DNA from 4 places in the Pantoea sp. Ep11b genome. Region 4 is predicted to be linked to each of the others. Evidence: predicted binding sites of a transcription regulator. Region 4 holds the regulator's gene; each other region holds the start of a gene.
The links. The regulator PhoB, encoded in region 4, activates phosphate uptake and scavenging genes when phosphate is short. The targets are predictions, from matches to a motif close to CTGTCATAAAACTGNCNNAT.
Positions count from the first base shown of each region.

Region 1: a site for PhoB is predicted at 5,807-5,826, ahead of rbsK (ribokinase). Genes of this name have one in related genera too.
Region 2: a site for PhoB is predicted at 2,762-2,781, ahead of pitA (inorganic phosphate transporter PitA). Genes of this name have one in related genera too.
Region 3: a site for PhoB is predicted at 5,236-5,255, ahead of AB1748_RS01465 (MIP/aquaporin family protein). Genes of this name have one in related genera too.

Region 1 covers NZ_CP160631.1:975,965-983,217, reverse strand. Annotated here, with positions in the region: gene urtC (urea ABC transporter permease subunit UrtC) at 1-847, shown strand, start outside; gene urtD (urea ABC transporter ATP-binding protein UrtD) at 844-1,635, shown strand; gene urtE (urea ABC transporter ATP-binding subunit UrtE) at 1,637-2,335, shown strand; gene AB1748_RS04545 (aldose 1-epimerase family protein) at 2,343-3,356, opposite strand; gene fucP (L-fucose:H+ symporter permease) at 3,353-4,678, opposite strand; gene rbsK (ribokinase) at 4,688-5,605, opposite strand; gene deoR (DNA-binding transcriptional repressor DeoR) at 5,997-6,761, shown strand; gene ettA (energy-dependent translational throttle protein EttA) at 6,929-7,253, shown strand, end outside.
Region 2 covers NZ_CP160631.1:187,356-194,608, forward strand. Annotated here, with positions in the region: gene AB1748_RS00980 (hypothetical protein) at 1-28, opposite strand, end outside; gene AB1748_RS00985 (hypothetical protein) at 30-227, opposite strand; gene AB1748_RS00990 (aldo/keto reductase) at 512-1,498, shown strand; gene AB1748_RS00995 (NAD(P)/FAD-dependent oxidoreductase) at 1,505-2,689, opposite strand; gene pitA (inorganic phosphate transporter PitA) at 2,933-4,435, shown strand; gene uspB (universal stress protein UspB) at 4,471-4,806, opposite strand; gene uspA (universal stress protein UspA) at 5,222-5,659, shown strand; gene rsmJ (16S rRNA (guanine(1516)-N(2))-methyltransferase RsmJ) at 6,289-7,053, opposite strand; gene prlC (oligopeptidase A) at 7,062-7,253, opposite strand, start outside.
Region 3 covers NZ_CP160631.1:290,834-298,086, forward strand. Annotated here, with positions in the region: gene cytR (DNA-binding transcriptional regulator CytR) at 1-943, shown strand, start outside; gene ftsN (cell division protein FtsN) at 1,097-2,098, shown strand; gene hslV (ATP-dependent protease subunit HslV) at 2,187-2,717, shown strand; gene hslU (HslU--HslV peptidase ATPase subunit) at 2,728-4,065, shown strand; gene rraA (ribonuclease E activity regulator RraA) at 4,223-4,708, shown strand; gene zapB (cell division protein ZapB) at 4,763-5,002, opposite strand; gene AB1748_RS01465 (MIP/aquaporin family protein) at 5,396-6,250, shown strand; gene glpK (glycerol kinase GlpK) at 6,281-7,253, shown strand, end outside.
Region 4 covers NZ_CP160631.1:1,289,891-1,297,143, reverse strand. Annotated here, with positions in the region: gene phoR (phosphate regulon sensor histidine kinase PhoR) at 1-1,020, opposite strand, end outside; gene phoB (phosphate response regulator transcription factor PhoB) at 1,035-1,724, opposite strand; gene sbcD (exonuclease subunit SbcD) at 1,922-3,121, shown strand; gene AB1748_RS05985 (AAA family ATPase) at 3,118-6,792, shown strand; gene AB1748_RS05980 (hypothetical protein) at 7,120-7,253, shown strand, end outside.

The sequences.
Region 1 (7,253 bases), 310 kb from region 4:
GTCGCTGGGGCACGGCCTGTTTTTCGCCCTGGGCGGCTATGCCATGGGCATGTACCTGATGCGCCAGGCCGCGGGCGAGGGTTTACCCGCCTTTATGTCCTTTCTCTCCTGGCATGAGCTGCCCTGGTTCTGGACCGGCACCCAGTACTTCGCCTGGGCGCTCTGCCTGAGCATGCTGGTGCCGGGCCTGCTGGCCTGGCTGTTTGGCTTCTTCGCTTTTCGCTCAAAAATCAAAGGCGTCTACTTCTCCATCATCACCCAGGCGCTGACCTACGCCGGTATGCTGCTGTTCTTCCGCAACGAAACCGGGTTTGGCGGCAACAACGGGTTTACCGGCTTTACCACCCTGCTCGGCTTTTCCGTCACGGCGACGGGCACCCGTATCGGGCTGTTCGTTGCCACGGTGCTGCTGCTGCTGCTGAGCCTGGCGATCGGCTTTGCCCTGGCGCGCAGCAAGTTTGGCCGGGTGCTGACCGCGGTGCGGGATGCGGAGAATCGTCTGATGTTCTGCGGATACGATCCGCGCGGCTTTAAGCTGTTTGTCTGGACGCTCTCCGCTGTGCTGTGCGGCCTGGCCGGGGCGCTCTATGTGCCGCAGGTCGGCATTATTAATCCGGGAGAAATGTCACCGGCCAACTCGATCGAAGCCGCCATCTGGGTGGCGCTGGGCGGACGCGGCACGCTGATTGGCCCGCTGCTGGGGGCGGCGATTGTCAACGGCGCACGCAGCATCTTCACTGTGGCCTTCCCGGAGTACTGGCTGTTCTTTCTGGGTCTGATGTTCATTCTGGTGACGCTGTTTCTGCCCTCTGGCGTCATTGGCCTGCTGCGCCGGAGGAAACCATGAGTGATGCCCTGTTTACCCAGCCCCAGCGGGCGGATCGTCACCGGCTGCAGCGCGATCCGGTGCTGCAGCTGGAGAAGATCAACGTCTCGTTCGAGGGCTTTCGCGCGCTCACCGATCTGTCGCTGCAGATCGGCATCGGTGAACTCCGCTGCGTGATCGGCCCTAACGGCGCGGGCAAAACCACGCTGATGGATGTGATCACCGGCAAAACCCGACCCGATTCGGGCCGGGTGATCTATGACCAGGACAGCGATCTGACCCGTCTTTCGCCGGTGGAGATCGCCCGCGCCGGTATCGGCCGCAAGTTTCAGAAGCCCACGGTGTTTGAGGCATTAACGGTCGCTGAGAATCTGGAGATCGCGCTTAAAACCGATAAATCGGTCTGGGCCAGCCTGCGTGCCCGCCTCAACAGCGAACAGCGCGATCGCATTGATGAAGTGCTGAAGATGCTGCGGCTGGGCGCTGAACGCCAGCGCCGGGCGGGCCTGCTGTCGCACGGCCAGAAGCAGTTTCTGGAGATCGGGATGCTGCTGGTGCAGGAGCCGCACCTGCTGCTGCTGGATGAGCCTGCGGCGGGCATGACCGACGCCGAGACGGACTACACCGCCGAGCTGTTCCGCAGCCTGGCAGGCAAACACTCGCTGATGGTGGTGGAGCATGACATGGGTTTTGTGGAGACCATCGCCGACCATGTCACGGTGCTGCATCAGGGTCAGGTGCTGGCCGAAGGGTCGTTGCGCGAGGTGCAGGCCAACGAGCAGGTTATCGACGTTTATCTGGGGCGCTGAGATGTTACAGGTTACTGAACTGAATCAATATTATGGCGGCAGTCATATTCTGCGCGGCCTGTCGTTTGAGGTGAAGATTGGTGAGATCACCTGCCTGCTGGGACGCAACGGCGTGGGGAAAACCACGCTGCTCAGGTGCCTGATGGGGCTGATCCCGGCGAAGTCAGGGGATATCCACTGGCAGCAGCAGCGGATCACTGGCCGTAAACCTCATCAGCGCGTGCAGGCGGGCATCGCCTATGTGCCACAGGGCCGCGAAATTTTTCCGCGTCTGACGGTGGAGGAGAATCTGCTGATGGGGCTCTCCCGTTTTCCGGCGGCGCAGGCGCGCGAGGTGCCGGAGGAGATCTATCAGCTCTTTCCGGTGCTGCTGGCGATGAAGTCACGTCGCGGCGGCGATCTTTCGGGCGGTCAGCAGCAGCAACTGGCGATCGGCCGGGCGCTGGCCTGTCGCCCTCAGCTACTGATCCTGGATGAACCCACAGAGGGGATCCAGCCCTCCGTGATCAAAGAGATCGGCGCAGTGATCCGCCAGCTGGCGCAGCGCGGGGATATGGCGATCCTGCTGGTCGAGCAGTTTTACGATTTCGCCGCCGAGCTGGCGGACAGCTATCTGGTGATGTCGCGCGGGGAGATCGTGCAGCGTGGCCGCGGCGACACCATGGAAGCAGAGGGTGTGCGCGGCCTCGTGGCGATTTAACCGGCGATCAGAGCAGGCCCGTTTCGACGGAGAAGTGGCGCTGTTCGCCCGGTTTCAGGGTGATCAGCGTACCTGCCTGCTGTGCCGCCAGAAAGCCTTCCGGCCGGCAGGTGGCGGGCAGGATATAGGCCGCTACCTGCTGGTCGGGATTATGCAGCAGCCAGCGGGTGGCGTGCGGGAACTGCGCGGTGGAGAAGCGCGTCATCAGCGCGTAGCCCTGCGGCGCATGCAGCTCAAACTGCACCTCATCGCCATACTGCGGCAGATCGTCCGCGAAAAAGACGATCTCCGGGTCGCAGAGCTGCGGCTGATCAAGCTGCTGCAGAGCCAGCGGATCGCGCGCCAGCCGATCCGTATAGTCGCGCCAGGCGGGCGTCGGCCGCAGATGCGCAGGGATCGACTGCCGCAGCTGAAAGGCCCGATCGGGGATCGACTGCCGGAAGCGCCCCTGATCGATCCACGCGCTGTTGATGTGACACATGTACTGCAGCGGCATCGGCGCACCGGCCAGATTGGTAACAGTCATGTCGATCGTCAGCCGCGGGCGATCGGCCTGAAGACGCACGGCCGGTGCAGCCAGATAGTGATGACCAAAGCCTTTTACATAGTCATACTCCCCTTCCAGCGACAGCGTCTGATCCTCCAGCACCAGCCAGGCGCTGTCCATACGGGCGCAGGCCATCTCGCCATGCAGCGGATGATCGTCCTCTGGCGCAGGACAGCCGTTAGCCAGCAGCCCCGAATGAAACGCAAAACAGCCATAGGTATCAATGATCGAACGGGCTGGCAGCGGCTGCCTGAAACTGTGGCCCATCGTCAGGTTATGTCCGTCGAACTGCACTTCCCAGATCATCTGCCCAAGAAACGGCAGCACGGTTACGCTGCCGCGACGGTTATGAAGGCGTACCGCCTCAATGCCTGACGGGTAGCGAAACAGTTCAACCCGGAACGCCTCGCTCTCCAGCAGCGTCGACGGCGTGGGGTGAAACTGGTCACGCGCCAGGGGCAAACGGGTTTTCATGGCAACTCCTCCACCAGACGCCCGCTCGCAACCGGCTGCTTTTTATGACGCAGCTCGCCATAGAAATAGAAGCCGACCCAGGCGAAGCAGAGCAGCGAGACGCCAAACGCCAGCTGCATCGATCCCAGTGTGTCAGAGACCAGCCCCTGCAGCGCCGGAACGAAGGCGGCGCCCACAATCGCCATTACGATAAACGCGCCCGCCACCTCGGTATATTTGTTGTCTACCGTCGCCAGGGTGCCTGCGTAGATGGTGGCCCAGCAGGGACCAAACAGCACGCTGACAAAAACGGCGGCGTAGACGGCGGTGAAGTCCGGCACCAGCATCACATAGGCCAGCGTCAGCACGCCCAGCACGGAATAGGCGATCAGCACCTTTTCGGCACGGAAACGGGCCATCAGGAAATTCGCTACGAACTTACCGATAAAGAAGCCGATGAAGCTGTAGATCATAAAGTCAGAGGCGTGACGCTCGTTGGCTGCGCCCAGCGTCAGCGCCAGACGAATCGTAAACGACCAGACCGCCACCTGCATGCCAACATAGAGGAACTGGGTCACGATCCCGCGTTTAAAGTGGCGGTTAGTGGCCAGATAGCGAAAGGTCTCACCCAGTGACGGGCGCGATTTCGCATGGCTTTCCGGCTTGCAGTGCGGATAGCGGGTGAACATAAACAGCAACATCACGACCACCAGCACCATCACCAGATATTTGTAGGGCTCCAGCGTATGTTCCAGCATGGTCAGCCGGAAAGCATGCACCTGCTCCGCCGTCATGCCCGCCATCTGGCTCTCCAGGCTGCCTCCTTCCTGAAACACCAGATATTTGCCCAGCACAATCCCCATCAGTGCACCAATCGGATAGAAGGTCTGGCTGACGTTGAGGCGCAGCGTGGCGTGATCACGGTGGCCAATCATCGAACTGTAGGTATTGGCCGCGGTTTCCAGGAAACTCAGGCCAATGGCGATAGCAAAAATTGCCGCCAGGAACATGGTGTAGGTCGCCATGTGTGACGCCGGGTAAAAGACGATGCAGCCTGCGATGTAGAGCGCCAGGCCGATCATGATCGCCATTTTGTAGCTGGTTCTGCGGATCACCAGCGAAGCCGGGATCGCAATCAGAAAATAGCCGCCATAAAAGGCGCTCTGCACCAGCGCACTGGCGAAGTCGCTGAGGGCAAAGACGCTTTTAAACTGGGTGATCAGAATATCGTTGAGACTCGCCGCACAGCCCCATAGCGGAAAGAGGCATGACAGCAGAATGAACTGGAACAGCGGCGTTTTATTCAGATAGCCATCAGATTGCTGCACTATTTTCTGTTGCATAGCAGAACCTCAGTTAAGGTTAAGAAAACGCTGAAAACACTCGGCGGTGGGGTAAGCACGCTGGGTGCCACGCCCGGTAACGCTGCAGGCGGCATAAGCAGACGCCTGCGCCATGGCGGCGGCCACATCACCGGTTTCGGTCAGCAGATATGCAAAGCAGCCGATAAAGGCATCGCCTGCGCCGCTGGTGTCCACCGCCTGAACCGGCGTAGCGGCCACACGATGAACCCGATCGCCGCTCATCCAGATCGATCCCCGGCTGCCCAGAGTGATGATCAGATTTTTGAGGCCGCGCTTCAGCAGCGACTGCCCGGCAAGCATCACCTCTTCATCGCTGCTGACCGGCAGGCCGGTCAGGATCTCCAGCTCGGTTTCATTGGGCATAAAGAAATCACATTTGCAGGCATAGTCGATGTCCAGCGTGGCGACGGCCGGCGCCGGATTGAGGATCACCCGGATCTGATGCCGGCGGGCAAAATCAATGGCGTAGTAGACCGTTTCCAGTGGGATCTCCAGCTGCAGAATGATCAGCGCACAGGCTTTCAGAGCCTCTGCCGCGTCGTCGATATCCGCCGGTTTCAGCTGCTGGTTGGCGCCCTTGATAATCAGAATGCGGTTCTGCGACTGGTCATCGACAAAGATAGGGGCCACGCCGCTGGAGGTGCCTGTGGCGGTCGTCACATAGCGCGTGTCGACACCCTGCTGTTGCAGATTGGCCACGGTGTTGGGCGCGAAGAGATCGTCGCCGACCTTGCTGACCATCATCACGCGGCCGCCCATTTTTGCCGCCGCGACCGCCTGGTTGGCACCTTTGCCGCCGCAGCCGATGGCAAAATCGGGAGCTTCGAGGGTTTCGCCCGCTTTTGGCAGACTGTTGGTATACGTAATCAGATCGACCATATTTGAGCCGATCACCGCGATTGTCATAACGGTTTCTCCCGGATGTGTTGCAAACCTGAATGTTAATAAATTAACAATAACCTTTCTTAAAGGTTAAATATGTGACAAAAACCACATCCTGAAGCGGCAGCCGGCGGGAAAATGCGGCGCTGAAAGGAAAGGTTAATGTTATTATTATAACAAGATAACATCACCGGCTACGCGGGAGACGCGCCTCTCCCCGCCCGCCTGCGCCAGGGATGTGACACGGCGCTGACCGCGCAGCGCAGGTTTGCGGCCCTTAAGGATTGCGGGTAAGATTGATTGCCAGCCTGGCGGATGAGACGCAACTCATTCAAATCTGTGAGGTTTGTCGCGATATAACGCCGGTTACGGCGTCCTTGTTCCGCACTGCAGGATAGGTAACAGAGAGATGACCATGGAAACCCGGCGCGACGAACGCATTCACAAGCTGACGCAGGCGCTGAAACGCACCGATAAACTGCATCTGAAAGATGCGGCTCAGCTTCTGGGCGTCTCAGAGATGACGGTGCGGCGCGACTTAACCGAGCCCGCTTCCAGCATCGTTCTGCTGGGCGGCTACATCGTCAGCGATCCGAAAAGTCACGCCAGCCACTATTTTGTCAGCGATCAGCATGGGCAGAATGCCGCCCGAAAACAGCGGCTGGCTCAGGCCGCAGCCAGCCTGATCGCGGAGAACGATACGGTCTTTTTTGACTGCGGCACCACCCTCCCCTACATCGTGGATGCGATCCCCGATACCCTCGCGTTTACCGCCATCTGCTGCGCCATGAACACCTTTCTGACGCTGAAGGAGAAACCGGCCTGCAACGTGATCCTGAGCGGCGGTGAATTTCACGCTGACAATGCCCTGTTTACGCCGATTGGCGTGCACACCATCCTGGATGATCTCTGTCCGACGCTGGCCTTTATCTCTGCCGCTGGCATCGATAAAGATCAGGGTGCGACCTGCTACAACACCAATGAGCTGATGATGAAACATCACGCCATGCTGCGCGCCCGCAAGTCGGTGCTGGTGGCCGACAGCAGCAAATATGGCAAGGTGCTGCCCGCCCGTATCGCCGAACTGCAGCGCTTTGATCTGCTGGTCAGCGACAGCGCGCCCGATCAGGCGTTGCAACACTGGCTGGCCCAGCAGGCGATACCGCTGCGCCTGCCCTGATCCCTGCCTGTCCGCCTGGCGGCACTGAAATCAGACGGTGACGCTCTGCACCGTCCGCGATTCCCCGGCCTGGGTAATATTCGCCGCCCCCCGGCTGGGATTAGACGGTGAAAAAGGCTAAACTTCGACATCATTCCAACGACCAAGACCCAGAGGCTCAAACCAACGTGGCTCAATTCGTCTATAGCATGCATCGCGTCGGCAAAGTGGTTCCGCCGAAGCGTCATATCCTGAAAAACATCTCGCTCAGCTTCTTCCCTGGCGCAAAAATCGGCGTCCTCGGTCTGAACGGTGCGGGTAAATCTACCCTGCTGCGCATCATGGCCGGCATCGATAAAGATATCGAAGGGGAAGCGCGTCCACAGCCCGGCATCAAGATTGGCTACCTGCCGCAGGAGCCGCAGCTGAATCTTGAACACACCGTGCGTGAGTCGGTGGAAGAGGCGATGTCCGAAGTGGTTGGCGCGCTGAAGCGCCTCGACGAAGTCTATG
Region 2 (7,253 bases), 1.1 Mb from region 4:
TCAACACCATAAATATCGCGGTACCCACCTCATACTCCCTTTAACGTGTTCACATGGCGGGCAAAATCTTCATGGACTTCCTCGCTCAGCGTATTGACTGAGATATTGCCGTTCTCATCAATGATGATCCGCTCACCTTCCGCGATCGAGTCGTTGATATCCTGACGGCTCATGATCTGCAGAAACTTCTCGGGACTGGCAAAGACCGACGAAATAAATTTAAACATGGCGATCCACCTGGTAGCCTGAAAACATGAAGTATGTGACCGAATCCACACTCTCGCCTGTTTAATTTCAGGTGAAATTTCTTAAAATCAATTAATTAGCGAAGCGGTGAAGGCCCGAACGCCGCCGTTTTTCCCGGAAAACGTCAACGTTACCAGCAGCCTGCCGATGCGCTGCACCGCGACGATCTGCCGCATCATCCGGTCGCCTCTGCGCCGGAAAGCGCTAAGCTCAATGGTTAGCCCTCTTCTGTCACCCTGTCTGAAACGCATCGAGGAATGTTTGCATGAAACTACGAACACTGGGCCGTACCGGTCAGCGCGTCTCTGAAATTGGTTTTGGCGCATGGGCCATTGGCGGCACCTGGGGAGAAGTGAGCCTGGAGGATGCCAGAGCAGCCCTCAACGCTGCGCTGGATGCGGGCATAACCTTTATTGATACCGCCGATGTCTATGGCGATGGCCGCTCCGAAAAAATCATTGCTGAGGTGCTGAAGGCGCGCGGCGGGGAACGCCCGTTTGTGGCCACCAAGCTGGGCCGTCGCCTCTCGCCCCACGTCGCCAAGGGCTACACGGCAGAAAACCTCAACGCCTTTATCGACCGCTCACGGGAAAATCTGCAGACCGACACCCTGGATCTGGTGCAGCTGCACTGCCCGCCCACCGAGGTTTACTACAATCCGGACGTGTTCGCGGTAATGGATGAGATGGTGGCCGCCGGGAAGATCCGTCATTACGGCGTGTCCGTTGAAAAGGTCGAGGAAGGTCTGAAAGCGCTGGAATTTCCCAACGTCTCGTCGATTCAGCTGATCTACAACATTTTCCGCCAGCGTCCGGCGGAACGGCTGCTACGCGAAGCGAAACAACGTGAAGTGGCAATCATCGCCCGTGTGCCGCTGGCCTCTGGCCTGCTGACCGGTAAGATGCGCGCCGACAGCGTGTTCGCTGCGGACGATCACCGCAGCTTTAACCGTAATGGTGAAGCGTTCGATAAAGGCGAGACCTTCTCAGGCGTGCCGTACGAGGTTGCCCTGGAGGCGGTCGAGGAGATTCGGCGGCTGGTGCCGGGTGATATCACGATGGCGATGTTTGCGCTGCGCTGGATCCTGATGAATGAGGATGTCAGCGTGGTGATCCCTGGCGCGAAGAACCGTGAGCAGGCGGAAGCCAACGCCCGCGCCAGTGACGTTGAGGCGCTCTCTGCGGAGACAATGACCGCGCTGAAGCAGATCTATCAGGAGAAAATTGCACCGCATGTGCATCAGCGCTGGTAAACCGGCTTACAACGCCTGGGCGCAGGCCCAGGCGGAACTCCAGGCCCACTGGAAGTTATAACCGCCCAGCCAGCCGGTGACATCGGCGACTTCACCGATAAAGTAGAGTCCCGGCATCGTGCGCGCCTCCATCGTTTTTGAGGAGAGTTGGGTGGTATCGACGCCGCCGAGCGTCACTTCCGCCGTCCGGTAGCCCTCGGTGCCATTGGGCTGGATGCGCCAGGCGTGCAGCGCCTGCGCCAGCTCGCTCTGCTGTCTGCTGTTAAGCTGCTTCAGGGTGACATCCGGCACCCTCTTCATCCCCTGTAATACTTCCACCAGCCGCTTCGGCAGGATCTTCGCCAGGCTGTTTTTCAGGCTCAGGTTCGGGTGCGCGTTGCGCTGGGCCGTCAGAAACGCCTCCAGCGGCGTAGCGGGCGACAGATCGATCGTAACGAACTCACCCGGCAGCCAGTAGCTGGAGATCTGCAACACCGCCGGGCCGGAGAGGCCTCGGTGGGTGAACAGCATCGCCTCTTTAAAGCGGGTGCCATCCTGCGCGTCGATGGTGGTATCCAGCGCAACGCCTGACAGCGTCTGTAACTGCTCCAGCAGCGGTTTATGCAGGGTAAAGGGCACCAGCGCCGCCCGCGTCGGATAGACGCTCAGGCCGAACTGCTCCGCGATTTTATAGCCAAACGGCGAGGCACCCAGGCCTGGCATCGACAGACCGCCGCTGGCGATCACCAGCTTCTGCGCCTGAACCGTGCTGCCGTTGAGTTGCAGCGTATAACCGCTGTCGTCGCGCGCCACGCTAAGCACCTCGCTGCGCAGCCGCAGCGTCACGTTCCCTTTGTCGCATTCGGCCAGCAGCAGATCGACAATCTGCTGCGCCGAGTCGTCGCAGAAGAGCTGACCCAGGGTTTTCTCATGCCAGGCGATGCCGTGGCGATTCACCAGATCGATAAAATCCCACTGGGTGTAACGCGCCAGCGCGGATTTACAGAAGTGGGGATTGTGCGACAGATAGGCCGCCGGTTCGGTGTAGAGATTGGTGAAATTGCAGCGGCCACCGCCAGACATCAGAATCTTGCGTCCGGGCTTTTTGCCATTATCCAGCAGTAACACGCGGCGCCCCCGCTGCCCGGCCTGAGCGGCACAGAACAGCCCTGCGGCACCGGCACCAATGATGATAACGTCAAACTGTTCCACTGCGGTTCACTCACTTTACTGGAAAGGCGCAGATTGTAGTGATCTGCTCACGGAGACGCCAGCGTCAAAAAATTGCCGTAAATGTGTCATATTGTATCTGACTGATATCTGACCCTTTTTCACCCAGCTGACTGTTACTCTTACGACGAAAGGTCAAATCAGAACTATATTTTGCTTTCCCATACCGCACGTTGTCGCGGATAATGCGCCGCGTTCATGTCCTCCAAAAATGGCGTAACGTTTATGCTACATTTGTTTGCTGGTCTAGACCTCAGTACTAGCCTGTTATTGGTTCTTGCCCTGCTGTTTGTATTGTTTTACGAAGCAATCAACGGTTTTCACGACACGGCCAACGCAGTTGCGACGGTCATCTATACCCGTGCCATGCGGGCCCAGCTTGCTGTGGTCATGGCCGGTGTATTCAACTTCCTTGGCGTACTGCTCGGTGGATTGAGCGTCGCATACGCTATCGTTCACATGCTTCCCACCGATCTGCTGCTGAATGTTGGATCGGCGCACGGTCTCGCCATGGTGTTCTCTATGCTGCTGGCGGCGATTATCTGGAACCTCGGTACCTGGTATCTCGGGCTGCCTGCCTCCAGCTCCCATACGCTGATCGGCGCTATCATCGGTATCGGCCTGACCAATGCTCTGATGAGCGGAACCTCGGTCGTTGATGCGCTCAACATCCCGAAAGTGCTGAATATCTTCCTCTCGCTGATCCTGTCGCCGATTGTCGGTCTGGTGCTGGCGGGTGGCCTGATCTTTATTCTGCGCCGCTACTGGAGCAACACCAAAAAGCGGGCGCGCATTCATATGACGCCTGCTGACCGCGAGAAGATCGACGGCAAGAAAAAGCCACCGTTCTGGACCCGTATCGCCCTGATTGTTTCGGCAATTGGCGTGAGCTACTCGCACGGCGCGAACGATGGTCAGAAAGGAATTGGCCTGATCATGCTGGTATTGATCGGGGTAGCACCGGCCGGTTTTGTGGTCAATATGAACGCCTCCGGTTATGACATCACGCGTACCCGCGATGCGGTCAATCATCTGGAGCAGTACTATCAGCAGCATAACGCATCGCTGACGCACATCATCCAGATGGCACCGCCTGCGCTGCCAACACCGGAAGAAGTGCCTGCGAGCAGCCCGAAAGAGTTCCACTGTGACAGCGCGCGGACACTGCAGGCGGTACAGGGTGCACAGGTGCTGCTGAACAATCTGCAGAGCTACGACCAGCTGACCGTAGACCAGCGCGGTCATATGCGTCGCCTGCTGCTCTGTATCTCTGATACCGCCGATAAAGCAGCCCGTCTGCCGGAAACCTCAGCGGATGACAAACGCTTCCTCAACAAACTGAAAAGCGACCTGCTTGGCACCATCGAGTATGCGCCGATCTGGATTATTGTGGCCGTCGCGCTGGCGCTGGGCACCGGTACGATGATTGGCTGGCGCCGTGTTGCCACCACCATCGGTGAGAAGATTGGTAAAAAAGGGATGACCTATGCGCAGGGTATGTCAGCGCAGGTGACCGCCGCGCTGTCGATTGGCATTGCCAGCTACACCGGGATGCCTGTCTCCACCACGCACATCCTCTCCTCTTCGGTGGCCGGTACGATGCTGGTCGACGGCGGCGGATTGCAGAGCCGGACCATCAAGAATATCGCTATGGCGTGGGTCTTCACCCTGCCGGTCTGTATTCTGCTCTCCGGTTCGCTCTACTGGATTGCCCTGAAACTGGTGTAATCTCCGCGAAAAAGGGCGACTCAGGTCGCTCTTTTTTAATGCCAGATCGCCAGTCCCACCAGACTGATCACCACCAGCCCGCACAGTGCACTGGTCAGAATAAACTGTCCTCTAACCCGCTCACAGCGCCGGATGAATTCATCATCATGGTGGTCAAGGTAACGCTTTGCCCAGATATAGGTCACCAGCCGCACCTGTTTGCTCGGCTGGCCGTGAGAAGTGAAAAATCCCGCACCATCGACATACTGATACAGCAGCGGATCACAGCCCCGCAGAACCGCCAGCAGCGCGCGCAGCGATGAAAAATAGCGCGCCATATTTACGATACATACCACACAAAGCGCCCAGAAAAGTGCAATAGTGCTGATCATTTTCTCCCCCTCCCGGCCGGAATCGCAGCCACAGACCCCGCATCATGCACTGAGCCCGCCTGCCGATATAACCCGCCACTGAATCACCGGACTGCCAAAGTTTTCGACCCCCTGAGCGGCTGCGAATCGGACCGCCTTTTTTCAGTGTAGGAGAAATCTTTACATTTTTTCCAACGATGATTTTCGTTCAGCGCGAGTAAATTCTGAACAGCCTTGATCTGCTGCACAAGCCAGGCGGCAACGGCAGCATTTGCGGTGAGAGAAGGCTATACTCAGGGGATAACAACATCATCACCTGCAACGCAGGCAGACACGTTGGTGGCGCTCATCGCCCGCTCGCGCAAGGGATTTCGCTAAGCTGTGACGCGGCAGGAACACTGGATGCCATCCTTAATCTCGTGAAAGGAGTTTTATCATGGCTTATAAACACATCCTGATTGCAGTAGACCTTTCCCCGGAAAGTCAGTTGCTGGTGGATAAGGCCGTCTCGCTGGCTCGCCCCTACGATGCCAGAATTTCCCTGATTCACGTTGATGTGAATTACTCCGACCTCTACACCGGCCTGATCGATGTCAATCTGGGGGATATGCAGAAGCGGATCTCCGAAGAGACCCATACCGCGCTGAAAGGGTTGTCAGACGCGGCAGGTTATCCTGTCAGTGAGACGCTGAGCGGCAGCGGCGACCTGGGGCAGGTGCTGGTGGATGCGATTAAGAAATATGATGTCGACCTGGTCGTGTGTGGTCATCATCAGGATTTCTGGAGCAAGCTGATGTCCTCTGCCCGCCAGCTGATCAATACCGTGCACATCGACATGCTGATTGTGCCGCTACGCGATGAAGAGGACGCATAATCCCCGTTTCTGAAAGCCGGCACCCGCCGGCTTTTTTCATGCAGGAAGACTATGACCCGTGCCTGGTTAATTCCTGACAGCAAAAGGGAACTTATCAAAGTATTACGATAGGCAAAGATAACGGCATTCGTTGTCTTTTTCTGGCTTGCTTGTTTTCTTTACACAGGAGAGCAGCGCGAAAGAGTCGCTTTAACTGATTCAGAGAAACTAATAAGGATATTAACGATGAGAGAAATTAACCCGGCAGAAATAACGGTGGTCAGTGGCGCCTGCCTCGTCGGTATGATGGGTGACGTCAGCCAGTGCGAAATGAATGTTCCGGAATTAATGAACAAGGTTATCGCCCCCGATACCCGCTCACCGTTCCGGAAACAAACTGGAACCCGTCAGAGATCCGTCCTCCTGTCGCCGTTGTGCCACCGACGTTTCTGGACAATCTGTTAAATTAAGCGTCCCGCAGAACCCCGGCTGAAGCATTATGCCGCGATAACGCGAAGCGTTTATAAAGCATGGCTGAAATTATTCAGCCATGCTTTATTTCATCCGTCACATGATGAGATGCGCGTTAAGAACCCGGTACGGCAGCGTGCCAGATAAACCGGGCGGGCGCGCTGGTGAAAGCGGGCAGATTAGGATGCGGGCGGAGCCGCCAGCGGGGGATAGATATCGAAGCGATGACTTTTCGTGACCACCGCCGCCTGCGTCTCCACCCCTGCCAGCGGCGGGGCGTAGTCTGGCCGTTTGACCACGATGCGCTTCTTCGCCAGCCGACGGGCCGGTTCCAGTAACGCATCCGCATCTTCATCGGGGCCAACCAGCGACTGGAATACCCGCATCTCTTTTTTTACTAGCGCACTTTTCTGGCGATGGGGATACATCGGGTCAAGATAGACCACATCGGGCTGAGGCGTAATCTCGCCCAGCGCCTGCGCGCTGGCAGCATGGATCAGCGTCAGCCTTTCGCGCAGCCAGGGACCGATTTCCGCATCCTGATAACCGCGCTGCAGGCCATCGTCCAGCAGTGCAGCCACCACCGGATGGCGTTCCAGCATCCGTACCCGGCAACCCAGTGCCGCCAGCACAAATGCATCCCGCCCCAGCCCGGCCGTGGCGTCAACCACATCCGGCAGATAGCTGCCTTTAATGCCAACCGCTTTCGCCACGGCTTCGCCGCGCCCGCCACCAAAGCGACGGCGATGCGCCATCGCGCCAGTGACAAAATCAACAAAAATGCCGCCCAGCTTTGGCTCATCGCGCTTGCGCAGCTCCAGATGCGTGGCCGTCTGCACCAGGGCCAGCGGCGTGGCGTCATCGTGCTCCAGCAGCCAGCGTTGCGCTAAACGTGATAAGGCGCCGTTTCCGGCGCCCGATTCATCAAGTAAACAGATTTTCACGAACCGACTTATCCCTGAATGCCGTAATGTTCCAGCATCGCATCGAGCTGCGGCTCACGGCCGCGGAAGCGTTTGAACAGCTCCATCGGCTCTTCGGACCCCCCGCGCGTCAGGATATTATCCAGGAACGACTGACCGGTTTCACGGTTGAAGATGCCCTCTTCTTCGAAGCGGGAATAGGCGTCGGCCGCCAGCACGTC
Region 3 (7,253 bases), 1.0 Mb from region 4:
CCCGGAGAAAGTCTCTGCGGCCACCCGCCAGAAAGTCGAGCAAGCGGTTGCCGCCGTTGGCTATTCGGCTCACGGTCCCGCGCGCAACGCACGGCGTAACGAGACGCGAACTATCCTGGTTATTGTCCCTGACATCTGCGATCCCTTTTTCAGCGAAATTATTCGTGGCGTTGAAGTCGCCGCTGCCGAAGAGGGCTATCTGGTCCTGATTGGCGACTGCGCCCATCAGAATCAGCAGGAGAGAACCTTTCTTAACCTGATGGTTACGCGGCAGATAGATGGCATGGTGCTGCTCGGTTCCCAGCTGCCCTTTGACGCCAGCATTGATGAGCAGCGCAATCTGCCGCCGATGGTGATGGCGAATGAGTTCGCGCCGGAGATGTCCCTGCCCTCGGTTCACATCGATAATCTGACCGCCGCCTTCGAAGCGGTGAATCATCTGCTACAGTTGGGCCACACGCAGATCGCCTGTATCGCCGGGCCGCAGGAGATGCCGCTCTGCCAGTATCGCCTGCAGGGCTACGTACAGGCGATGCGTCGCAGCGGGCTGACGGTCGATCCTGCCTATATCGTGCGTGGCGATTTTACGTTTGAAGCGGGTGTGGCTGCCATGAACCAGCTGATGACGCTGCCGCAGCCTCCGCGCGCACTGTTCTGCCACAGCGATATTATGGCGCTGGGCGCGATGAATCAGGCCAGACGCTGCGGCGTGCGGATACCGGAGGATCTCTCTGTGGTTGGCTTCGATGATATTGAGCTCTCCCGTTACTGCGAGCCGCCGCTCACAACGGTCACGCAGCCGCGTTACCAGATAGGCCGCGAAGCGATGCTGTTGCTGCTGGATGAGCTGAATGGCAAACGGGTGATCAGTGGCTCGCGGCTGCTGGATGCCGGTTTAACCATTCGGGGCAGCACAGCGCGCGCAAAAAAGCGTGAAAAATAAGCCTTTTCGTCTGATTCTTTTCAGTAGATTCTTAAGGCGAACACTGCTGGTCAAAGTTCCGACCCTTAAGTAACATGACGGACTCCTTGCCGGGCGCGTAAGCATCACTATTTCGCCCATCAGGCACTATTTTTGAAGGGTATAAGAACGAGAGTGGCACAAAAAGATTATGTAGGCCGCGGGCGTTCAACAGGGACGCGTCGCAAAAAAAGCCCCAGCCGTGGCAAAAAGAGCAAAGGCGGCTCGGGCATTTCTAAGTTGATGATTGTACTGGCGGTCGCAGTGCTGGTGACCTTTGCCGGTGGTTTATGGTTCCTGGCGCATCATAAAAAAGAGGACGTGCCGGTCATTACGGATCATAAAGCCAACGGCAATGGCTTACCGCCGAAGCCAGAAGAGCGCTGGAAATATATTAAAGAGCTGGAAAATCGTCAGATTACCGTGCCGACCCCTATCGAGCCTTCATCGGGTGGCGAAGTGAAGTCGCAGACACAGCTGACCGATGAGCAGCGTCAGCTGCTGGAGCAGATGCAGGCTGATATGCGTCAGCAGCCGACTCAGCTCAACGAAGTGCCGTGGAACGAACAGACGCCGGCGCAACGCCAGCAGACGCTGCAGCATCAGCAGCAGCTGCAACAACTGCAACGTCAGCAGCAACAGGTTCAGCAGCAACAGCAACGCCAGCAGCAGCAGGTTCAGCAGCAGCAACGTCAGCAGTTGCAGGCTCAGCAACAGCAGCAGCGTCAGCAGCAGTTACAGCAACAACAACTGCGTCAGCAACAGCAGCAGGCACAGCAACGCCAGCAGCAGCAGCAGCAGCAAAATGTACAGCGCCAGACGCAGCAGGCCGCGCCGATTACGCGTGAACCAGAGGCGCAGTCAAAACCGCAGGAAACGGCAAAAGTGAAACCGGCTGAAAAGGCCTCTTCACAGCGCTGGATGGTGCAGTGTGGTTCGTTTAAAGGCACCGACCAGGCTGAATCGGTCCGAGCCGGCTTAGCCTTTGAAGGTTTTGAAAGCCGGATTACTACTGGCGGCGGCTGGAATCGTGTGGTTATCGGTCCTTATAAAGATCGCGCCTCGGCCGACAGCACCCTGAAGCGCCTGCGCAGTTCCGGACACAGCGGCTGCATTCCACTCTCCATCGGGGGTTGAAACCCGTCAAACCCGCCCCATATCTGTTGCATGATACTCCGCGCCCGGTGCGCGGAGTCCTTTTCCGACTGCAACAAGGGGTCTGCCCGTGACAACAATAGTAAGTGTACGACGCAACGGCCAGGTAGTGATTGGCGGTGATGGCCAGGCTACGCTCGGCAATACCGTGATGAAAGGCAACGTCAAAAAAGTGCGTCGTTTATACAACGATAAGGTGATTGCCGGTTTTGCTGGCGGCACCGCAGACGCCTTCACCCTGTTTGAACTGTTCGAACGTAAGCTGGAAATGCATCAGGGCCATCTGGTCAAAGCGGCGGTGGAACTGGCCAAAGACTGGCGTACCGACCGTATGCTGCGTCGTCTGGAGGCCTTACTGGCCGTTGCGGATGAGTCCGCATCGCTGATCATCAGCGGTAACGGTGACGTCATCCAGCCTGAAAACGATCTGATCGCTATCGGCTCCGGTGGGCCTTTCGCTCAGGCAGCGGCACGCGCGCTGCTGGAGAATACCGAACTGGGCGCACGCGACATCGTTGAGAAGTCGCTGAACATCGCGGGTGATATCTGCATCTACACAAACCACAACGTTAATTTCGAAGAATTAACGTCTAAGGCGTAAGGGTATAAATATGTCTGAGATGACTCCACGCGAAATCGTCAGCGAACTGAACCGTTTTATTATCGGCCAGGACAGCGCCAAGCGCGCCGTGGCTATCGCACTGCGTAACCGCTGGCGCCGCATGCAGCTCGACGAAGAGCTGCGCCACGAAGTGACCCCTAAAAACATCCTGATGATCGGTCCGACCGGTGTCGGTAAAACCGAGATTGCCCGTCGTCTGGCGAAGCTGGCCAATGCGCCGTTCATCAAGGTTGAGGCCACCAAGTTTACCGAGGTCGGTTATGTCGGTAAGGAAGTGGACTCTATCATTCGCGATCTGACCGATTCGGCCATTAAGATGGTGCGCAGTCAGGCGATTGAGAAGAATAAATATCGCGCCGAAGAGATGGCTGAAGAGCGCATTCTGGACGTGCTGATCCCACCGGCTAAAAACAACTGGGGTCAGTCAGAACAGAGTGCTGAACCCTCTGCGGCGCGTCAGTCATTCCGTAAGAAGCTGCGCGAAGGCCAGCTGGATGACAAAGAGATTGAGATCGATCTGGCGGCCAGCGGGCCGGGTGTTGAAATCATGGCCCCTCCGGGCATGGAAGAGATGACCAGCCAGCTGCAGTCGATGTTCCAGAACCTGGGCGGCCAGAAGCAGAAAGCCCGCAAGCTGAAGATCAAAGAAGCGATGAAGCTGCTGATCGAAGAAGAAGCGGCAAAACTGGTCAATCCGGATGAGCTTAAACAGGACGCCATCGACGCCGTTGAGCAGCACGGTATCGTATTCATCGATGAGATCGACAAAATCTGTAAGCGCGGCGGCCAGAATTCAGGCGGCCCGGATGTGTCACGCGAAGGCGTGCAGCGCGACCTGCTGCCGCTGGTTGAAGGCTGCACCGTCTCCACCAAGCATGGCATGGTGAAAACGGACCACATCCTGTTTATCGCCTCCGGTGCGTTCCAGGTAGCCAGCCCTTCCGATCTGATCCCGGAACTGCAGGGTCGTCTGCCGATTCGTGTTGAGCTGCAGGCGCTGACCGTGAACGATTTCCAGCGCATTCTGACCGAGCCGAATGCCTCGATTACCGTGCAGTACAAGGCGCTGATGAACACCGAAGGGGTAAACATTGAGTTTACCGAAGAGGGGATTCGTCGCATCGCAGAAGCCGCGTGGCAGGTCAACGAAACCACCGAAAACATCGGTGCGCGTCGTCTGCATACCGTGCTGGAGCGTCTGATGGAAGATATCTCCTATGACGCCAGCGATCGCTCCGGTGAGTCTGTGACCATCGATGCGGAGTATGTCGGCAAGCATCTGGATGTGCTGGTGGCAGACGAAGACCTGAGCCGCTTCATTCTCTGATTCACCGCTTTATGCTTTTCAGAAGCCCAGCCCACCCGGCTGGGCTTTTTTGTGCATGTTCTTGATCGAACGATGCTTTTTTCATACTGATGATTTTGCCAACAATCTGCATATAGCGATATACTTACCTCTCCTGTGGCAAACAGACGAAACCCTTATGAAATACGATACATCTGAACTCTGCGATATCTACCATGAAGAAGTGAATGTTGTTGAACCGCTTTTTTCAAACTTCGGTGGGCGCACTTCATTCGGTGGTCAGATTACCACAGTGAAATGCTTTGAAGACAACGGCTTACTTTACGATCTGCTGGAAGAAAATGGCCGGGGTCGGGTACTGGTCATCGATGGCGGCGGCTCTGTCCGTCGGGCGCTGGTGGATGCGCAGCTGGCGCAGCTGGCGGCGGCCAACGAGTGGGAAGGGCTGGTCGTGTACGGTTCGGTGCGGCAGGTGGATGAGCTGGAAGAGCTGGAAATTGGCATTCAGGCCATTGCGGCGATCCCGGCTGGCGCAGCGGGTGAAGGGATTGGCGAAAGCGATGTGCGCGTCAATTTCGGCGGCGTCACCTTCTTCTCCGGCGACCATCTCTACGCTGACAATACCGGTATCATTCTGTCAGAAGACGCGCTGGACATCGAATAGCGCAGACATGAAAACGGGTGCCAGAGCACCCGTTTTTTCACGTCAGCTGAGGCTTCAAACCTCTTCCATTTTTCCCAGCAGCGCACGCAGACGTTCCTGCCACACATGCTGCTCTTCTTTCAGGTGCTGATTTTCACGCATCAGTGCATCGTGGTTGCCCGCAACCTGTTGCGCATCGTTACGCAGTGAGTTGTTCTGCTCTTTCAGCTCTTCGATTTCCATCTGCAACAGGGTGATGGTATCAATCGCCTGCTGTACTTTCGCTTCCAGTTTCTCAAACACTTCAAATGACATCTTTCTGACCTCTCCTAAATTCTGCAAGGCGTTGATGATGCCAGCTTAAGCCAGCAACGTTGTCCCGATTGTATGTAGCCTCACCCCGCAAGTCCAGCAACGTGGCCGCCGCGCGCGCAGTCTGTAACACTTTTCAGTCAATCCCTGAAACCGGGCGTCGCAGAAAACAGCCGTGGTCCGATCCCACGGCAACAGGGCGCGAATTGTGGTTAAAGAAAGCCGGAATACGCGAAATCGCGCATTTTTATGACACAGTACACAAAAAATGATTTCGCTATTTCTCGTTTATGTTCGTTAACGATAAATTCACATCAGCCCTACATCAAAGCTGGGTGACTCATGGACTGAGAACAAAAACTGATAAAATTTAACCTCGCTTCAGGAACCACTATTATGAGTCAGACAACTAACACGCTCAAAGGTCAGTGTATTGCCGAATTTCTGGGGACAGGCTTGATAATCTTCTTTGGCGCAGGCTGTGTGGCTGCTCTGAAACTCGCCGGTGCCGCATTCGGTCAGTGGGAAATCTGCATTATCTGGGGCTTAGCCGTCTCAATGGCGGTGTATCTGACCGCAGGCGTTTCAGGCGCACACCTGAACCCTGCCGTGACGGTCGCGCTCTGCCTGTTCGCCAGCTTCGACGGTCGTAAAGTACTGCCCTACATTCTGGCGCAGGTCGCCGGCGCATTCTGCGCGGCCGCGCTGGTTTATGGTCTTTACTACAGCCTCTTTTTCGATTACGAGCAGAGTCATCAGATGGTGCGTGGCACCGTTCAGAGTCTGGATCTGGCGGGCATCTTCTCTACCTATCCTAACCCGCACATCAGCGTCGGTCAGGCGTTCCTGGTCGAGATGGTCATTACCGCTGTACTGATGGCAGTGATTATGGCGCTGACCGACGATGGCAACGGCGTTCCGCGTGGCCCGATGGCACCGCTGCTGATTGGCCTGCTGGTTGCCGTTATCGGCGGCTCGATGGGTCCACTGACCGGCTTCGCCCTGAACCCGGCGCGTGATTTCGGACCGAAGCTGTTCGCCTTCATCGCAGGCTGGGGTAACGTGGCGTTTAGCGGTGGTAAAGATATTCCTTACTTCCTGGTCCCTGTTTTTGGCCCGCTGGTCGGTGCCTGCCTGGGCGCAGTAGGATATCGCACTCTGATTGGTCGCTACCTGCCAGGTATCGCGCAGGCACCTGCAGATGCCCCGGCAGACAAACCCGTTGCACGCGCTCAGCAGCGTAAAGCGTAAGTTTCACCTTTTATCATCAGGACTGAATTTATGACTACCACAACAGATAAAAAGTATATTGTCGCGCTCGATCAGGGCACAACCAGTTCGCGTGCCGTGGTCCTCGATCACGACTCAAATATCGTCGCGGTATCGCAGCGCGAATTTACCCAGATCTACCCGAAAGCGGGCTGGGTTGAGCATGATCCAATGGATATCTGGGCGTCGCAAAGCTCGACACTGGTAGAAGTGCTGGCGCACGCCGACATCCGCTCTGATGAGATTGCGGCAATCGGTATCACCAACCAGCGTGAAACCGCGATTGTCTGGGAAAAAGAGAGCGGCAAGCCGATCTACAACGCCATCGTCTGGCAGGATCCGCGCACTGCGGACTACTGTAACAAACTGAAGAAAGAGGGTCTGGAAGAGTACATCCAGCACACCACCGGCCTGGTGATTAACCCCTACTTCTCCGGCACCAAAGTGAAGTGGATTCTGGATCACGTTGAGGGTGCGCGTGAGCGTGCAAAACGTGGCGAGCTGCTGTTCGGCACCGTGGATACCTGGCTGGTCTGGAAAATGACGCAGGGTCGTGTGCATATCACTGACTACACCAACGCCTCCCGTACCATGATGTTCAACATTCACAAGCTGGAGTGGGATCAGCGCATGCTGGATATCCTGGATATCCCGCGTGAAATGCTGCCGGAAGTGAAGTCCTCCTCAGAGGTCTACGGCCAGACCAACATCGGCGGTAAGGGCGGCACCCGTATTCCAATCGCCGGTATCGCCGGTGACCAGCAGGCCGCGCTGTATGGCCAGCTCTGTGTTCAGCCTGGCATGGCGAAAAATACCTACGGCACCGGCTGCTTTATGCTGATGAACACCGGGACTGAAGCGGTAACCTCCACGCACGGCCTGCTGACCACCATTGCCTGTGGTCCGCGCGGTGAAGTGAACTATGCGCTGGAAGGTGCAGTGTTTATTGGCGGTGCCTCTATTCAGTGGCTGCGCGATGAGATGA
Region 4 (7,253 bases):
ATCGATCCGCGTGCCCGCAGGCGTGTGATTGACGGCGTTGTAAACCAGATTGGAGATGGCGCTGCGCAACTGCTCGTCGTTGCCGAACACCTTAAGATGGGGATCGGTGTGGAAATGGATCTCGTGGCGGCCACCGCTCAGCGTCGCCGCCTCATGCTGCAGCAGTTTCAGCATCACCGGTACGTCCACCTTCTCTTTCAGATCGATGGCCGGCGCGGCCTCAATGCGCGACAGCGTCAGCAGTTGCTTAACCAGACTGTCCATCCGCCGCGTCTGCTCTGACATGGTGTGCAGCGCTTTACTGCGCGAAGGTTCACTCATCACCGCGTCGTTCATCATCTCCAGATAACCCTGCAGCACCGTGAGTGGTGTGCGCAGCTCATGGCTGACGTTGGCAAAGAAGTTGCGGCGCGCGCCCTCCAGCTGGTGCATCTGCGTGACATCACGCGCCACCAGCAGCCACTGCCCTTCGCTGTAGGGCATCACGCGAAACTCCATGTGCAGTTTGTTGTTGAGCACCAGCGTCAGCGGCTTGTCAAAATCGCGCTGACGGAGATAGCGGGAAAACTCAGGATAACGCAGGAGATTGAGGATATTCTGGCCATTATCTTCCGGCCACCGCAGGCCAAGATGCTGCTGCGCCAGCCCGTTGCACCAGAAAATCGTTCCCTCTTCCGTCGTCAGGATCACCGCATCCGGCAGCGACTCCGCCCCGCTGCGGAAACGCTTGATCAGATTACCCAGTTCGCGCCGCCGCCGCCGGTTTCGCAGCTGCATCTGATAGAGGCCATAAAACAGCGGTTCCCAGCTGGCACGCCCGGCGGGCGGCGTCATGGTGCGGTCAAGCCACAGCCAGTGCGACAGCCGCATCAGATTGTGAAAGTGCCACAACAGCACCGCCAGTACGCTCAGCAGCAGCCACCAGGCCAGGCCGCCGGTCAGCAGGCCCAGCAGCAGCCCCGGCAGGCAGGCCAGCAGCAGTTCTGCAAGTAATCTCTTCCAGGAGAGGCGTTCCAGCACGGTAAAAGCTCCGTTTAGTAGCGGGCAGAGAAACGATACCCTGTTCCACGAACGGTTTGTACCATGCGATCGTGGCCGGAGAGTTCCAGCGCTTTACGCAAACGGCGAATGTGGACATCAACCGTACGATCTTCCACATAGACATTGGTGCCCCAGACGTGGTTGAGCAGCTGTTCGCGGCTGTAAACCCGTTCCGGGTGGGTCATAAAGAAGTGCAGCAGTTTATATTCGGTAGGGCCCATTTCCAGCGGCGTGGTTTCGGACATCACGCGATGTGAGGAGGGATCCAGACTCAGCCCCTGCATCTCAATCACCTCTTCCACGGCCATCGGCGAAATACGCCGCATCACCGCCTTGATCCGCGCCATCAGCTCTTTCGGCGAAAAGGGCTTGGTGATGTAATCATCGGCGCCGACTTCCAGCCCGCGCACCCGATCTTCCTCTTCACCGCGCGCGGTGAGCATCATCACCGGAATATCGCGCGTCATCGCTTCGCGTTTCAGGTGTTTGATAAACTGAATGCCGCTGCCGCCGGGTAACATCCAGTCCAGTAAAATCAGGTCGGGCCAGGGTTCAATCAGCTTGCCCACGGCGCTGTCATAATCTTCCGCCTCAATCGGCTGATAGTCGTTCTGCTCCAGAACAAAACACAACATTTCGCGGATGGGGGCTTCATCCTCCACAACCAGAATGCGCTTAGCCATTATTACTCCTGCAGATTATGACGGCTGTCACTGAGATTCGCGGCGCCATTATGCGTCAGATTTGTGACACTTTTATGAAAAACATAACCTGCCTGTAACCTCGTGGGTAATCATTTATGACAGGGCCACGACATTTTTTTGCTTTGGCCGCAGAGCCCGTATAATCGCCGGGCGAATCATAACGGCAGGGACTCATCATGCGCATTATTCACACTGCGGACTGGCATCTGGGGCAGTTCTTCTACAACAAAAGCCGGGCGGCGGAACATCAGGCGTTTCTCGACTGGCTGCTGCTCCAGATAGAACAGCATCAGGTGGATGCGCTGATTATCGCGGGCGATCTCTTCGACACCGGGACGCCGCCCAGCTATGCCCGCGAGATGTTTAACCGCTTTGTAGTCGCACTGCAGCCGACGGGCTGCCAGCTGGTCGTGCTGGCGGGCAACCACGACTCCGTTGCCACGCTGAATGAGTCGCGTGAACTGCTCGCCTGTCTCAATACCCGGGTGATCGCCACGCCGCAGGAGAATGACGACGTGCTGCTGCTCAGGACCCGCCAGGGCGAGCCGGGCGCACTGCTCTGCGCCATTCCCTATCTGCGTCCGCGCGATATCCTGCGCAGCCGGGCGGGCCAGTCGGGACGTGACAAGCAGACCTCGCTGCTGGAGGCGATCGCCGATCACTATCAGCAGCGTTTCGCCGCCGCGCAGGCGCTGGGCCATGCGCTGCCGATCATCGCGACCGGCCATCTCACCACCGTCGGCGTCAGCCAGAGCGATTCGGTGCGCGACATCTATATCGGCACGCTGGACGCCTTCCCCGCCAGCGCCTTCCCGGCGGCTGACTATATCGCGCTGGGCCATATCCATCGCGCTCAGCGCGTTGCGGGCAGCGAGCATATCCGCTACAGCGGCTCGCCGATTCCACTGAGTTTTGACGAGCTGGGCAGCGAAAAAAGCGTTTTTCTGCTCGAGCTGGCGGCCAGTGGTCTGCAATCCGTCACGCCACTGGTGGTGCCGCAGACGCAGCCGATGCGGATGCTGAAAGGATCGCTGGCGCAGATCGCCGAGCAGCTCAACGCCTTCAGCGCAGTTCAGCAGGCGAAGCCCACCTGGCTCGACATCGAAGTCACCACCCAGGAGTACCTCAGTGACCTGCAGCGGCAGGTCGAGAGCCTGACCGCCGCGCTGCCGGTGGAGGTCCTGCTGCTTCGCCGCAGCCGTGAACAGCGGCAGCAGAGCCTGGCGCGGCTCGACAATGAAACCCTGAATGAGCTGAAGGTGGAGGAGGTTTTCGCCCGCCGCCTGGCGCTGGATGAGGCGCTGGATGAGACGCAGATTGACGAGATGACCACCCTGTTCCGCCAGACGCTGGCCGCCATGGAAGAGACGCAATGAAGATCCTCACGCTCCGGTTTAAAAACCTCAATGCCCTGCGCGGTGAATGGTTCATCGACTTCCGTGCCGAACCTTTTGCCAGCAACGGCCTGTTCGCCATTACCGGTGCCACCGGGGCCGGTAAAACCACCCTGCTCGACGCCATCTGCCTGGCGCTCTATCACCAGACGCCGCGCCTGGGAGCGATATCCCAGAGCCAGAATGCGCTGATGACCCGCGACTGCGCGGAATGTCTCGCCGAAGTAGAGTTTGAGATCAAAGGGGAAGCCTGGCGCGCCTTCTGGAGCCAGAACCGCGCACGCGGTACCGCCGACGGCAAGCTGCAGGCGCCGCGCGTGGAGCTGGCGCGCTGCGCCGACAACGTCATTGTCGCCGATAAGGTCGGCGACAAGCTAAAGCTGATCGAAACCCTCTCCGGGCTCGATTTCGAGCGTTTTACCCGCTCAATGATGCTCTCTCAGGGGCAGTTCGCCGCCTTTCTCAACGCGAAGGCCAGCGAACGCGCCGAACTGCTGGAGGAGCTGACCGGCACGGAGATCTACGGCCTGATCTCCACCGCGATCTATGAGCGCCACAAAGAGGCGAAGACCCAGCTGGATCTGCTGCGCAGTCAGGCGGGCGCGATGGCCCTGCTGGATGACGCGGCGCGTGCGGCGCTGCAGCAGCAGCTCGCCGATCTCACCGAGGCGGAACAGCGGCTCAGCACACACTATCAGCAGGCTCAGCAGCAGCAGCAATGGCAGCAGCAGACGCAGCAGCTTCAGCTGGAACATGAACAGGCGGAGGCCGCAGTTCAGCAGGCACAGGCAGCCTCACTGGCGGCAGAGGATGACCGTCAGCGGCTGGCCCGCAGCGAACCGGCAGAAAAACTGCGCAGCATCCTGCAGCAGCGCGACACGCTGCGCACCGATCAGCAGCAGATGGCGAGCCGCTGTCAGCAACGCACGGCGGACGCAGAGCAGGCACAGCAGCAGCAACAGCTGCATCAGCAGCACTACGCCGTCACCCAGACCGCCCGCCAGCAGGTGCTGCAGGAACAGCAGCAGCAGGAGAGTTTGCTGACTGACCAGGTGCTGCCGCTGGATCAGCAAATCGCAACGCTGCAGCAGTCGCTCCAGGAACAGCAGCAGGAGAACAGCCGGCAGCAGCAGCATCTGGACCAGACGCAGCTCACCCTGACAGCGCAGACGCGTCAGGTCGCCGCCTGGCAGCAGGCGATGGCAGAACAGCATCAGTTACGTCAGCAGCTGGCCGATGTGGCACAGTGGGGTGCCGCTCTGCCCGTCTGGCAGGAGAACTTTGCGCTGCTGGCTCAGCGTGAGGCAACGCTGGCTGGCCTGGCACAGCAGGCTGAACAGCAGCAACAGCAGATCGCCGCGCAGCAGGCGCAGCTACAGCAGCAGGCACAACAGGCGCTGCCGCGTCAGCAGGCGGAACAACAGGCACGCGCGGCGCTGTCGCAGGCGGAGCAAGTGCTGACTTCGCTCCAGGAGCAGCATCCGCCAGCGGCGCTGCGTGAGGCGCAGAGCCAGTTGCAGCAGAGCCGTCCGGCCCGGCAGCAACTGCTGCTGCTCGCCACGCAGTGGCAGCCGCTGCACCTGCAGCTCGGTCAGCGCCAGCAGCGACTGAGCGCGCTGGAAAAAGCGCATCAGCAGAGCGAGGCGGAACTGCAGACCCTGCGCGAGACGTGGAAACGCGAAAAGCAGCAGCTGGACGATGTCGAAAAAATCTGTGCGCTGGAGCAGCAGATCGTCGATCTCAGCGATTACCGCGCGCGTCTCACCGCCGATCAGCCCTGCCCGCTCTGCGGCTCCTGTACGCATCCCGCTGTGGAGGCCTACAGTTCGCTGGAAGTAAGTGCTAACCAGCAGCGTCGGGCTGCGCTGCAGCAGCAGACAGAGGCTCTGCGTGAAGCGGGCACAGCCAGAGGAGAGCAGCTGAAACAATCCGCGCTGCAGCAACAGAGCCTGCGTGAGGAGATCGCGCAGACGCAGCAGCAGCTCGATCAGCTTGAAAAGCAATGGCAGGCGCTGAGCAGTAAGCTGGCACTCACCTTCCCGATTGCCGATAGCGAGGCGTTAGCCGCGTGGCAGCAGCAGCAAAGCGAACGTGAAAGTCAGCTTGAGCAGCAGCGCCAGGCGCAGGAAGCCGCAGAACAGGCGCGTCAGGCCGCGAAAGATCACTACCTTCAGCAGTCGCAGGCCTGGCAGCAGCATCAGCAGGCTGAACAGCTCGCTCAGCAGTCGCTCACCAGCCTGCAGCAGTCGCTGGAGGCGCTGCAACTGCGTCAGCAGCAGGAGCAGCAGGCGTGGCAGACGCTACAGAGCCGTCTGGCACAGCAGTTCAGCGCTCACGATCTGACTCTCCCTGCCGCCGCCGATCGTGAAACCTGGCTGGCGACACAGCAGACGCGCTGGCAGCAGTGGCAGAAAAGTGAGCAACTGCTCACTAACCTTCAGCCTCAGCTGCTTAAAGGGGAAACTCAGCTCACTGCCCTGCAGCAGCAGGCGGAGCAGGAACAGCAGCAGCTCGCCGCCCGTCTGCAACAGCAGCAGCAGAGCCAGACGCAGCTCAGCGAAATGCGGCAGCAGCGCCAGGCGCTGTTTGGCGATCGCGATGTTGCACACGCCCGTCAGCAGATGCAGGCGCGTGTTCAGCAGTGCGATGAACAACTGACGCAGCAGCTGACCGCCCTGCAGCAGGTGCAGGCGGAGGTCAGTCGCCTGCAGGGTGAGTGCTCGGCGCTGGAAGCTCAGCGTCAGAGTCTCTGCCACAAACGGGCGGAGGCGGAAACGGCCCTGCGCCAGGCCCTGGAGCACGCCGGCTTTGCGGATGAAGAGCACCTGCGCGCGGCGCTGCTGGATGAGCAGACGGCCGTGCAACTGCGCCAGCAGCTACAGCAGCTTGATCAGCAATGTCAGCAGCAGCAGGCTCGTCTGGCGGATCTGGCGCAGCGACTGGCGGCCCATCAGCAGGCCAGGCCCGCCGCGATGCCGGAATCGGCCACTGCGCTGGCAGAGCAGCTGGAACAGTTACGGCTGGCACTGCGTGACAACGCCAGTCAGCAGGGGCAGATTCAGCAGCAGCTCAACAGCGATGCCAGCCTGCGCGCCCGGCAGCAGAGCCTGATGACGCAGATCGAACAGGATAGCGTGGCGCTGGCGCAGTGGAGCCTGCTCAACGATCTGATCGGCTCCGCCAGCGGCGATAAGTTCCGGCGTTTCGCTCAGGGATTAACGCTGGATCACCTGGTGGCGCTGGCGAACCGCCAGCTTGACCGGCTGCATGGCCGCTATCTGCTGCAGCGCCGTGCCCAGGATCAGCTTGAGCTGGATGTGGTTGATACCTGGCAGGCCGACGCTGCGCGTGATACCCGCACGCTGTCGGGTGGTGAGAGCTTCCTGGTCAGCCTGGCGCTGGCGCTGGCGCTGTCCGATCTGGTCAGCCATAAAACACGCATCGAATCGCTGTTCCTGGATGAGGGGTTTGGCACGCTGGATGCCCGGACGCTCGACACCGCGCTGGATGCGCTGGATGCGCTCAACGCCAGCGGTAAAACGATTGGGGTGATCAGCCACGTAGAGGCAATGAAAGAGCGCATTCCGGTGCAGATTAAAGTGCGAAAAATGAATGGATTAGGTTACAGCCAGCTGGAACTGCCGCAGGGATAACGGGCACGTATCACTAAAATGCCTGCCCTGCTCATCGATCGCATGGCATAAACATCACAGGGAATTTCGGGTCCTCTCAGGCGATAAAATAGCTAACCCGGGCAGGACTCGAAATCCGCACTGTGTCAGACGACAGACGACAGAGATGATTCGATGTTAAGGCAGGCCTGCGGACTAATCCTGCTAAACAGACAGAACCTGCCCCACGCCTCATCACTCTGTGCCTTCAGCGCGTTTTAATTAACGCATTTTCCTTCCCGATCAATTCAGGGCCGGATGTTTATGCAGATAATCCGGTTTCCGACGCAGGGAGCAGGAAGCCGACGCATGGAAGACAGGAAAAAAGAAAACCGCTCTTATCATCGCCCGGCCTGGAATGACCACGGGCGGTTTCACTTCGAACTCATCTGTCACCCCAAAGAAGAAGATGCCCGTGCAACGGCTCCCGTGGATCGCTCCCG